One region of the Streptomyces sp. NBC_00289 genome, then DNA from elsewhere that is predicted to be linked to it. Evidence: riboswitches for the same ligand, from Rfam matches in the RefSeq annotation. Region 1 holds a riboswitch; each other region holds the start of a gene.
The links. A riboswitch is a leader RNA that binds a small molecule or an ion and turns the genes downstream of it on or off. The one in region 1 is predicted to bind cyclic di-AMP.
Positions count from the first base shown of each region.

Region 2: another riboswitch for cyclic di-AMP. It lies ahead of OG985_RS24540 (M23 family metallopeptidase); the one in region 1 lies ahead of OG985_RS39105 (NlpC/P60 family protein).
Region 3: another riboswitch for cyclic di-AMP. It lies ahead of OG985_RS38435 (C40 family peptidase); the one in region 1 lies ahead of OG985_RS39105 (NlpC/P60 family protein).

Region 1 covers NZ_CP108046.1:8,641,111-8,644,372, forward strand. The annotation lists gene OG985_RS39105 (NlpC/P60 family protein) at 11-1,318, opposite strand; cyclic di-AMP (ydaO/yuaA leader) riboswitch at 1,327-1,499, opposite strand; gene OG985_RS39110 (NAD-dependent epimerase/dehydratase family protein) at 1,635-2,693, opposite strand; gene OG985_RS39115 (DUF5997 family protein) at 2,920-3,262, opposite strand, start outside.
Region 2 covers NZ_CP108046.1:5,396,553-5,399,814, reverse strand. The annotation lists gene OG985_RS24545 (aldo/keto reductase) at 1-696, opposite strand, end outside; gene OG985_RS24540 (M23 family metallopeptidase) at 827-1,870, opposite strand; cyclic di-AMP (ydaO/yuaA leader) riboswitch at 1,882-2,039, opposite strand; tRNA gene OG985_RS24535 (tRNA-Met) at 2,379-2,452, opposite strand; gene OG985_RS24530 (dihydrofolate reductase family protein) at 2,536-3,262, opposite strand, start outside.
Region 3 covers NZ_CP108046.1:8,480,595-8,483,856, forward strand. The annotation lists gene OG985_RS38425 (ATP-binding protein) at 10-468, shown strand; gene OG985_RS38430 (DUF6328 family protein) at 505-1,119, opposite strand; gene OG985_RS38435 (C40 family peptidase) at 1,222-1,695, opposite strand; cyclic di-AMP (ydaO/yuaA leader) riboswitch at 1,699-1,910, opposite strand; gene OG985_RS38440 (hypothetical protein) at 2,246-2,554, opposite strand; gene OG985_RS38445 (ATP-dependent Clp protease proteolytic subunit) at 2,562-3,197, opposite strand.

The sequences.
Region 1 (3,262 bases):
GCTCAGGGTCTCAGGCGAGCCGCACGGCTCCGCGGATCGCCGACTCCCCGGCGAAGTAGACCGACTCCTCGCGGATGTACGTGCCAGGTCCCGGCGCGTGGATCATCATGCCGTTGCCGGTGTAGAGGCCGAGGTGGCTCAGGTCGTCGTGGAAGAAGATCAGGTCTCCGGGCCGGACGTCGCCGAGGGGTATCACCGTGCCGGCGCTCGCCTGATCGGGTGCGTTGCGGGGGAGGGCGACGCCGGCCGCCCGCCAGGCGGCCTGGGTCAGGCTGCCGCAGTCGTACGACTCCGGCCCGGTCGCCCCCCACACGCACGGCCTGCCGATCTGGGCGCGGGCGAACTCCATTGCCCGCACGGCCTTTCCGCCGTTCCCCTGGTCCTGAAGGACGACCGGGGCGACGGCTGCCGCCGGAAGGCCCGTGTCGAGGACCGAAGGGGTGCTCGCGATCACGTCCGGGCCGGGCACCGGCTGCTGCTGCCACGCCACCTCTTCGACCGTAGGGCGAGTCGGTTCCGTGATCGCGACAGCGGGGACGGCGGGCAGGTCGGGGAAGGTGAGCCAGGATTCCTGGACCGGCGGAGCCTCGATCGCCGCGACGGGTGTGCGCTGCTGGACGGTGTACCGGGCCATCAGCTCGCGGGCCGCGGCGAGCTTGCGCCGGTTCTGCTCCTTGGAGGACCGCAGGGAGGACCGCTGGGCCTCGGCGGTCGGCGCGGGCTGCGCCGGGACGGCCTCCTGCCGGGGCCCCGGCAGGGCCGGCAGCGCGGGCGTCGGTCCGGCGGTCAACTCGGGCAGGGCGGCGGGAGCGGGTCCCGCGGTCAGCTCCAGTACGGGCCGTGCGGCCGGCCCGGCGGGCAGCTCGGGCACGGCTGCGGGAGGCGGCCCGGCGGTGAGCTCCGGTGCGGCGGAGCGCCGTTCGGCCGGGCGGGCCGTGGGCGCGGCCTCGGGTGTCCTGTCGCGCGGCAGCACCGCGGGGACGGTCGGGCCCACTCGGGTGCGGGCCGCGTCGAACCACTGCCTGGTGACGTTGTCGGCGGAGGCGTCCGTGCGCCTGGGCTCGGCGCGGCGGCGGGTCCCCGTCGTCATGGCGCGGGTCGCGTTGTAGTTGCCGGTGGAGGTTTCCGCCTGGTCGTAGAGCGTGTTGACCCGCTGCTGGACCTCGTCGCGGCTCGGTGTGTCCTCCCCCGAGAGGGGTACGGCGTCGGCGGTCTGGGTGAACAGGGCCACTGAGGTGAGCGCGGCTGTCGCGAGGGCGGAGCCGCGCGGGCCGGGGAGGCTGAGACCTCTGGGGCGCGATGTTCGTTCCGGCGCCATGAGAGACGTACTCCTTCCGTACTCCGCCTACCGGGTTAGCTGACGGGTTCGGGCGGCAGTTCCGGAAGGTGTGCCCTACGGCCGTTGCCCCGTGAGGCGTCTGGCCGATTCACCCCAAGTCTTCGGTTGGGTCCCCGGCTCCGGCTGCCGTGCGGCGCACCGAACTCGGCGGAGGCCGTACGACCCGGCGGGGTCCGCCGGAGCGAGTCGAACGGTCTGACGTCAACTTAACCAACATGTGAGCCTTGTGTGAAGGTTGAAGTGCGGTATGTCCGATACGTAATTGTGACCTTCGTCGTAACCGGGTCGCCGACGCTCAGTTCGCGTCCCGTCGGCCTCGCCATGCCGCGTAGTGGTCCAGCACGGTCTGCTCGATCGGGCGGTAGGAAACACCCAGTTCGTGCACGCTCCTGCTGTTGTCCACCCGGAACCGGATGCCGAGGTGCTTGCGGATGTAGTCCTGGCTCAGCCCGAACGCCGGGCCGAGCACGCGCACCGGCCAGTGGGGGAGCGCGGTGCGCGGCAGGCGGAGGTCGCGGGGGTGGCGGGCCCGGATGATGCGGGACATCTCGTGAAAGGACGTCATGGTTTCCGCGGCGACGATGTAGCGGCCCTTCGCGTCCGGCCGCTCCGCCGCCGCGATGTGCGCCTCGGCCACCTCGCGCACGTCCGCCGTCGTGAAGCTGAAGTCCGGTGCTCCGTAGAAGAAGTAACCCTTGAACAGCTCGTCCAGCAGGAACAGGCTGCCGGACTCCGAGGCGGGGGTCAGGGAAGGACCCAGGATCAGACCGGGGTTGACGGAGACCATGCGCCAGCGGTCCTGGGCCGCCTCCGCGTCCCACGCCGCGCGCTCCGCGAGCGTCTTCGCGTAGTGGTAAGGGTTGTTCTCCACCGTGCTGGTGGTGTTGAAGTAACGCTCCGTCAGCAGCTGGTCGTCCATGTCCATGACGTCGGCGTAGTCACCGAAGATCGCGCCGACGGTGGAGGTGAGGACCAGCCGTTCGACCGTCGGCGCCCGCTCCACGCTCGCCAGCACGTTGCGCGTGCCCAGCAGCGCCGGGTCCACCATGTCCCTGCGGCCGTCCTTGATCTTCTCCGGCATGAGGAACGGCGACGCCACGTGGAACACCACCCGGCTGCCGCGCACCGCCTCGTCGAAGGAACCCTCCCGCAGCAGGTCCGCCTCGAACAGCTCGAGCCGGCCGGGGAACGCCTCGCGCATGGCCCGCAGTGGCCGCACCTTCGCCGAGTCGGCGCCGCCGCGCACGGTGGTGCGGACCCGGTAGCCCCGCTCCAGCAGCCGCCGTACCAGATGACTGCCGACGAAACCGCTGCCACCGGTCACCACCACGGTCTTCTCGCCGTCCACGCCCACGCTGTCACTCCCCGGGTCCGGTCAAGGGCCGCCGGGCTCCCGGCGATCCGCGTCCTGAGGGAAGCGTCGGGCATGTCCGGGCGGAAAGGGAACAGCTGGGGGCAGGCACGCTCACGGCCGTGCCGTGCCTCGCGCCGGGAGAGTTGGCGGGAGCGGGGTGTCACCTCGCACGCCCTGGGACTCCCACGGCTCCGGACGCGCCCCGGTCAGTCCGGGAACCGGACGGTCAGGAAGCGTCCTGCTCGTCGTTCTTCTGCTTGATGCGCGCCGCTTCCTTGCGCACCTCCGCCTGGGTGGCGCGCTCCTTCTCCAGCCACTCGGGCCGGTCCTGCTTCAGCGCCTCGATCTGCTCGGTGGTGAGCGCCTCGGTGACGCCGCCGCGGGCGAGGCCCGCGATGGAGACGCCGAGCTTCGCCGCGACCACCGGGCGGGGGTGCGGTCCGGTGCGCCGCAGTTCCTGGAGCCACTCCGGCGGGTTGGCCTGCAGCTCGCCGAGTTCGGTGCGTGAGACGACGCCCGACTGGAAATCCGCGGGGGTGGCCGGGAGGTACACACCCAGCTTCTTCGCC
Region 2 (3,262 bases), 3.2 Mb from region 1:
CCGTGCGCTGTCGACCGTCGTACCGGGGCGGTACTTCCCGCTGAGGAAGCCGGAGGCGAGCGCGGAGTACGGGACGGCGGCGAGACCCGACTGCTCGGCGAGGTCCCGCAGCTCACCCTCGTAGGTGCCGCGCGAGACCAGGTTGTAGTGGGGCTGGAGCGCCACGTACCGGGCCAGGCCCTCACGGTCGGAGAACTCCAGGGAGGCGCGGAGCCGTTCGGGCGAGATGTTGGAGGCGGCGATGTGTCGCACCTTGCCCGCCTTCACCAGCTCGTCGAGCGCGCCGATGATCTCCTCGACCGGGATTTCCGGTTTGTCGAAGTGGGTGTAGTAGAGGTCGATGTGGTCGGTGCCCAGGCGGCGGAGCGACGCGTCGGCGGCCGCCTTGATGTTCGCCGCGGACAGTCCCGGGAACCGCGGGTGCTGGCTGACCTTGGTGGCGATGACGACGTCGGAACGGTTGCCGCGTGCCTTGATCCAGTTGCCGATGACGGTCTCGGACTCGCCGCCCTGGTTGCCCTCGGCCCAGGACGAGTAGGAGTCGGCGCTGTCGACGAAGTTGCCGCCGGCGGCCGCGTAGGCGTCGAGCACCGCGAAGGAGGCGGCCTCGTCGGCGGTCCAGCCGAAGACGTTGCCGCCGAGGGCGAGCGGGAAGACCTCGAGGTCGGATGAGCCGAGCTTGCGGAGAACAGTCATGCTCTTGTTCAACGGGCGGACCGGGGCGGTCCATTCCGCGATCGCCGCAAAGATGCCGTAAACACAGCGACCGGCGGTCCTGACGCCGGGGGGTTGGCGTCAGGACCGCCGGGGTCTCGGTGTCAGGCCGTCAGGGAGTGAGGCCCTTGCCGCGCAGCCACGCCATCGGGTCGATGCCGTCGGCGCTGCCGCCGGGGTGGACCTCGAGGTGCAGGTGCGGCCCGGTCACGTTGCCGGTGGCGCCCACGCGCCCGATCACGTCACCCGTGTTGACCTTCTGGCCCACGGTGACGCTGATGGACGACTGGTGGCAGAACCACAGCTCGGTGCCGTCGTCCAGGGTCAGGATCGTGCGGTAGCCGTAGGAACCGGCCCAGCCCGCCTCGGTGATGGTGCCGCTGTGGATCGCCTTGATCAGCGTGCCGGTGGGCGCGGCGAAGTCGAGGCCGGTGTGGTAGCCGGAGGACCACATGGAGCCGGCCTGGCCGAAGGTCGAGGTGATGGTGTACGAGGAGGTCGGCAGCGTGTACTGCTTGGCCAGCTCGGCCAGGCGCTCAGCCTCGGCCTTCAGCTTGGCGGCCGCCTCGGCCTTCTCCTTCGCGGCGTCGGCCTTGGCCTCGGCCGCCTTCTCCGCCTTGGCGACCGCGGCGGCGGCCTGCTTCTCGGCCGTGGCCGCGGCGGCTGCGGCGGCCTTGGTCTCGACCTGGTCCTGCTGCTGCTCGGCCTGGGCCATGATCCGGCTGCGGAGCACCTCACCGGCGTCGGTGGTGCCCTGCGCCGTTTCGGTGGTGCTCACACCGACGCTGCTGAGCGCGGTCGCGGAGCCCTGGTCGGCGTCGGCGGAGGAGTCGTCGTCCGACAGGAGCGAGCCCACGGACGGCAGGTCGGGAATGGAGATGGAGACCGGCGGCTTGCCGGTGTTGGCGCTGGCCATGCCACCCGCGCCGACGGCGGCTATGACACCGACACCGAGGACGGTGGAGCTGCGGGCGAGTCCCCCGCCGCGCTGCTTGGAGACGCGATGCCGGCCTCGTACGGGGCGAAGGGACTCCTCGGTGGGATTCCACTCCTCCCACGGACCCTCGTCGGTGCGGAGGCCGCCGGAGCCGAAGGGCTCGGTGCTGCGCCGGCTGGGCACGAACGGGGCTTGCGGGGCAGGCGGGTTGGACGCCACGTGGGCGTGCTCCTTTCCTTCCTTCTCGCCTACCGGGTTAGCTGACGGGTTCGGAGCAGGAAGGTCTCCTACGCGCGTATATCCGCCGTGCTGTGCACGGCGACCTACGAGCGATTCACCCCAAGGTGTGGTTCCCCGGTTCCCTTGCGGAATTCGGCGCATGCGCACGGAGCCGACTCTTGTGACGGCTGGGACGACCGCGCTGCGTTATCGAACGTTAATAGACCCGGGTACCCGATTCCAAGCTGTTCCACTTGATCATTAACCTTTCCGGCCAGGAACTTTCGGGTCATGACCGGCGTAATTCGGGCGAGTTGACCTCGGATCAGGAAACTCACGGGTCGTCACGGCCGACGGGATGCTGTGCGCAGGGCGGTCGGCCGCTCACCCGGGGTGACAATGAGGCGAGCTTCACGCACCGCACGCGGCGAGGCGCCGTGACAGACGCACGCCGGACACCACGCACCGAGGGCCGGAACCCTTTCGGATTCCGGCCCTCGGCCTTCAGTAGCGGGGACAGGATTTGAACCTGCGACCTCTGGGTTATGAGCCCAGCGAGCTACCGAGCTGCTCCACCCCGCGTCGTTGAAACCAGTGTACGCCATCCGCGGGACCCGAAGCACACGCGTTGTTCCTGGCCACGCACGCGGCCCGGAACGGGGGTCTCAGCCGAGCAGGTGACGGTTGGGCGCCTGGGCCCGCTCCTCGTACTCCGGGAGTACGGCCACGGCGGCGCCCTCCGTCGCCAGCAACCCGCTCCCGTCGGCCCCCGTGACGAAGGTGTCCGGCTCCCGCCAGGCCGTCACCACCCGCCGCACCCCCGCGTCGAGGATCAGCCGGGCGCAGGGCGCCGGGCGGGAGGCGCGCAGGGCGCAGGGCTCGAGGCTGCTGTAGACCGTGGCGCCGGCCAGCCTCGGGTCGGACGCGTCGAGCTTGGCGAGCGCCGCCTCCTCCGCGTGGACGACCGGGTCGCCGCCCTCCCGCGAGTGGCCGCGCGCGAGCTCCGTGCCGTCGGCCGCCACGACCACGGCGCCCACGCTGAACGCGGTGCTCGACGGCGGGCACCGCTGTGCCAGCTCGCAGGCCAGGGCCAGCCAGTGCCGGTCGGCGGCGGAGGGGACGTCTCCGGTGCCGGGGGCGGTGGGCTCGTACCGCATGAGGACGACGTCCTCGATCCGCCGGGTCTCCACGAGACGCAGCCGTCCGCCCTGGTAGGCGCCGGGGCCGAACAGCCGGGGCGCGTCCGGGGTGCCCACGAACAGGGGGGCCAGGACCAGCTGGAGTTCGTCGGCGAGGCCCTGCTGGAGCAGCTGTGTGTGGATCCGCCCGCCCCCCTCGACCATGAGGCGCCGGACGCCGCGCGCCTCGTACAGGTGCTCCAGGAGGCGGCGC
Region 3 (3,262 bases), 160 kb from region 1:
GACGTCGCCATGGCAGACCATCTGGAAGCATCCGTCACTCTGCCGAGCGATCCCGCTTCGGTTTCCGCGGCCCGTGCCTATGTGGCGAGCACCCTGACGGAGTGGGGGCTGCCGGCGGACACGGAGGCGGCCGACACCATCCGGCTCATCGTCTCGGAACTCGCCACCAACGCCGTACAGCACACCTTCGGGCGGTCACCCACCTTCACGGTGGACATCGCGCTCGACCGAGACGAGCACCTGCGCATCGGTGTCACCGACAGTCACCCGAGATTCCCCAAACGGCTGCCGGCCGCCGTCCAGCAGGACAACGGCCGGGGCATGGTGATCATCCGCTGGCTCACCGCGGAGTACGGCGGCAAGCTGAGAGTGCGGCCCACCCGGGAGGGCGGCAAGACGGTCTTCATCGAGCTGCCGTGGACGGTCCCGGTCGAGCCGGTGCCCGCGGCGGGGCAGCAGGAGCCGTAGCGCGGCCGACCGGTGGCGCCAGGGTCTCCGGGGACGTCACAGGCGGCGTACGGGCGGCTCACGGCGTAGGAGCGGCTCATGGCGTAGGGGCGTCTCCCGGTGTGCGGACGGCTCGCGATGTGCCGGAATCAGCCGGGCCGGGGCCGGCCGCCCGGCCGCGGCCCGCTCGTCGGCGAGGCCCGCCCGGCGCACCAGCCGGGGGAGCAGCCCCCACAGGCCGAGACACACGAGCAGGGTCCCCCCGCCCGCGGCCGCTCCGCCGGCCCGGTTGGTCGTCACGTCGACCACGAGCAGCACCGAACCCGTGAACGCGAGCACCAGGACCCCCATGCCGACCGCGGCCAGCCGCGAGGAGACCTGGACGATGCGCGGTTTCGCGCGCTGCTGGAAGAGCGAGCGGTGCAGCGCGGCGGGCGCCGTGAACAGCGCGGCCGCGAGGACCGACAGCAGCAGGGTGGCGACGAACGTGGCGCGCTGGAACGTGTCGAGGGACGGGAAGCGCTGGGTGAAGGCCAGCGTCAGCAGAAACGCGAAGAGGATCTGCACCCCGGTCTGCGTGACGCGCAGTTCCTGGAGCAGCTCGCTGAAGTTGCGATCCGCGCGCTCCAGCGGCGTCTCGTTGCGTGCCGTGCAGGGACTGTGGTCGGCCATGGGCGCACGGGTAACCACCTCGGGAGAGGGTAACCATGCGAGCCCGTGTCGGACCCCGGGGAGGCGGCGGCGTGTCAGGCGACCGCCGCCTCCCCGGGAGAGTCAGCTGACCCGGCCGTACCAGACGCTCTTCGTCCAGATCTTCTGCAGCCGCACCACGTCCCCGGTCTTCGGGGCGTGCCAGATCTTGCCCTTCCCGGCGTAGATACCGACGTGGTAGACGCTGGACCCCGAGTGGAAGAACACCAGGTCTCCGGCCTTACGGCTCCTGGAGGAGATGTGGTGCGTCTTGTTGTACTGCTGGGCCGCCGTACGGGGCAGCTTCTTGCCCGCCTTCTTGAACGAGTACAGCGTGAGCCCGGAGCAGTCGAACCGGCGCGGCCCGGCGGCCCCGTACTTGTACGGGGAACCCTTCTTGGAAGCCGCGATGTGCAGTGCCTTCGTCGCCGTCGTGGCGGCCGCGGCGTCGGAGGCGACGCCCGGGATCACGACGGAGCCGCCCACAGCGGCGATGGTCAGAGCCGAAGCCGTACCGGCCCGGACCATGAGCGACGGGACACGATTGAGCGCAGTCATGCGCAACCCTTCGTCAGCCGCCTGTGAAGGATGACCTGTCGGATTCGGGCTGGCGAAGTTGCCCGGCCGCGGTTGCGGCTTCACCCCAAGGGCTGCTCGACCCGGTCATGGCGTGACCGTTCCTGCGACCCGTCGTGCTTGGGTCCTCCACTCCTGCCGAACCACTCCTGTCGACCGGTCATCCGTGCGGCGGCAGGACTCGGCGTCCGCCCGGATCGCCCCGCCGCTGTGGCGGGGTCTTGTCGTCAGACAGGGATCTTGGCTGACAGATGTCCGAAAATCCCAACGGAATCGGGGGTTTGTGTTGTTACTCACCACTCACCCGTTCGGGTGGACACCCCTGTGTTCGAAGGGCCGTTGGAGGGGTCGCGCACCCTCGGACCTGCACAGGAATGTCCGATTCCGCCCCGGGGCTACGCGCGTTGCGCAACTTCGGGGGCCCCGAAAGAGGACGTGCGTCTACTCCAATCGGCGGTACGCCTTTTGGTCCGTTTCAACGTGTCCCGGATGCTCCGCGTCGCGGCGGGTGTCCGGGACAGGGGAGGGTGCGTCAACTGTCGGTGTCCGCGGGCACCGTGACGCGGGCCGTGCGGCGCTCCCCGTCCAGTACGCGCAGCGCGCGGGCCAGGGTGGGGGCGTGCAGTTCGGTCTCGCCGCGCCGGTGCATCAGCTCCAGCGCGTCGCGCAGCAGGGCCGCCTGGGCGACCAGGGCCTGGGCGGCACGCAGGCCCCGGTAGGTGTCCCCGTGGCGTGCGGGGTTGATACGGCCGAGCAGGTCGACGACGTCCAGGTAACGGTCGATCAACTCACCTTCGGCTCGGGTCAGGGCAGGCAGCGGCGGCAGCTCCGGTGGCAGCATCTGCGGCTCACCTGTCGCCGGGCTCGGTGTGCGAAGCGGGGTGGCCGGCGACGATGCGGTCCACCAGGCCGTACTCCAGAGCCTGTCGCGCGTCCATGATCGTCTCCCGCTCGATGTCCGCGCTCACCTGCTCCGGTTCGCGGCCCGTGTGCCGTACGAGCAGCTCCTCGAGACGGGCCCGGGCACGGGACAACTCCCGGGCGCGGATGGCGAGATCACTGGCCTGACCCTCCAGCGGGCCGGGCGGTGAGGGCTGGTGGAGCGTGACCACCGCGCCCGGCAGCGCGAGGCGTTTGCCCGGCGTTCCCGCGGCCAGCAACACCGCGGCGGACGGCCCGGCCCGGCCCAGGCAGACCGTCTCCACGTCACAGCCGACGAACCGCATCGTGTCGTAGATCGCCGCCATCGCGCGGAAGGAACCGCCCGGGGAATTGATGTGGAGGGAGATGTCCCGGTCGGGATCGCGGTGCTCGAGGTGCAGGAGCTGCGCCGTCACGTCGTTCGCGGAGGCGTCGTCGACCGGCGTCCCGAGGAAGACGATCCGCGCCTCCAGCATCTTCGAGAACGGATCCGTCGCCCTGCTCCCCGCAGCGGGGCGTTCGGTGAACTCGGGCGGGACGTGGCGGGTGGACGGTCGGGTCATCGCGAACCCCTCCTCGCGGTGGTGCCGTCTCCGGCGGAGCTGTCTCCGGTGTCTCCGTAAAAAAT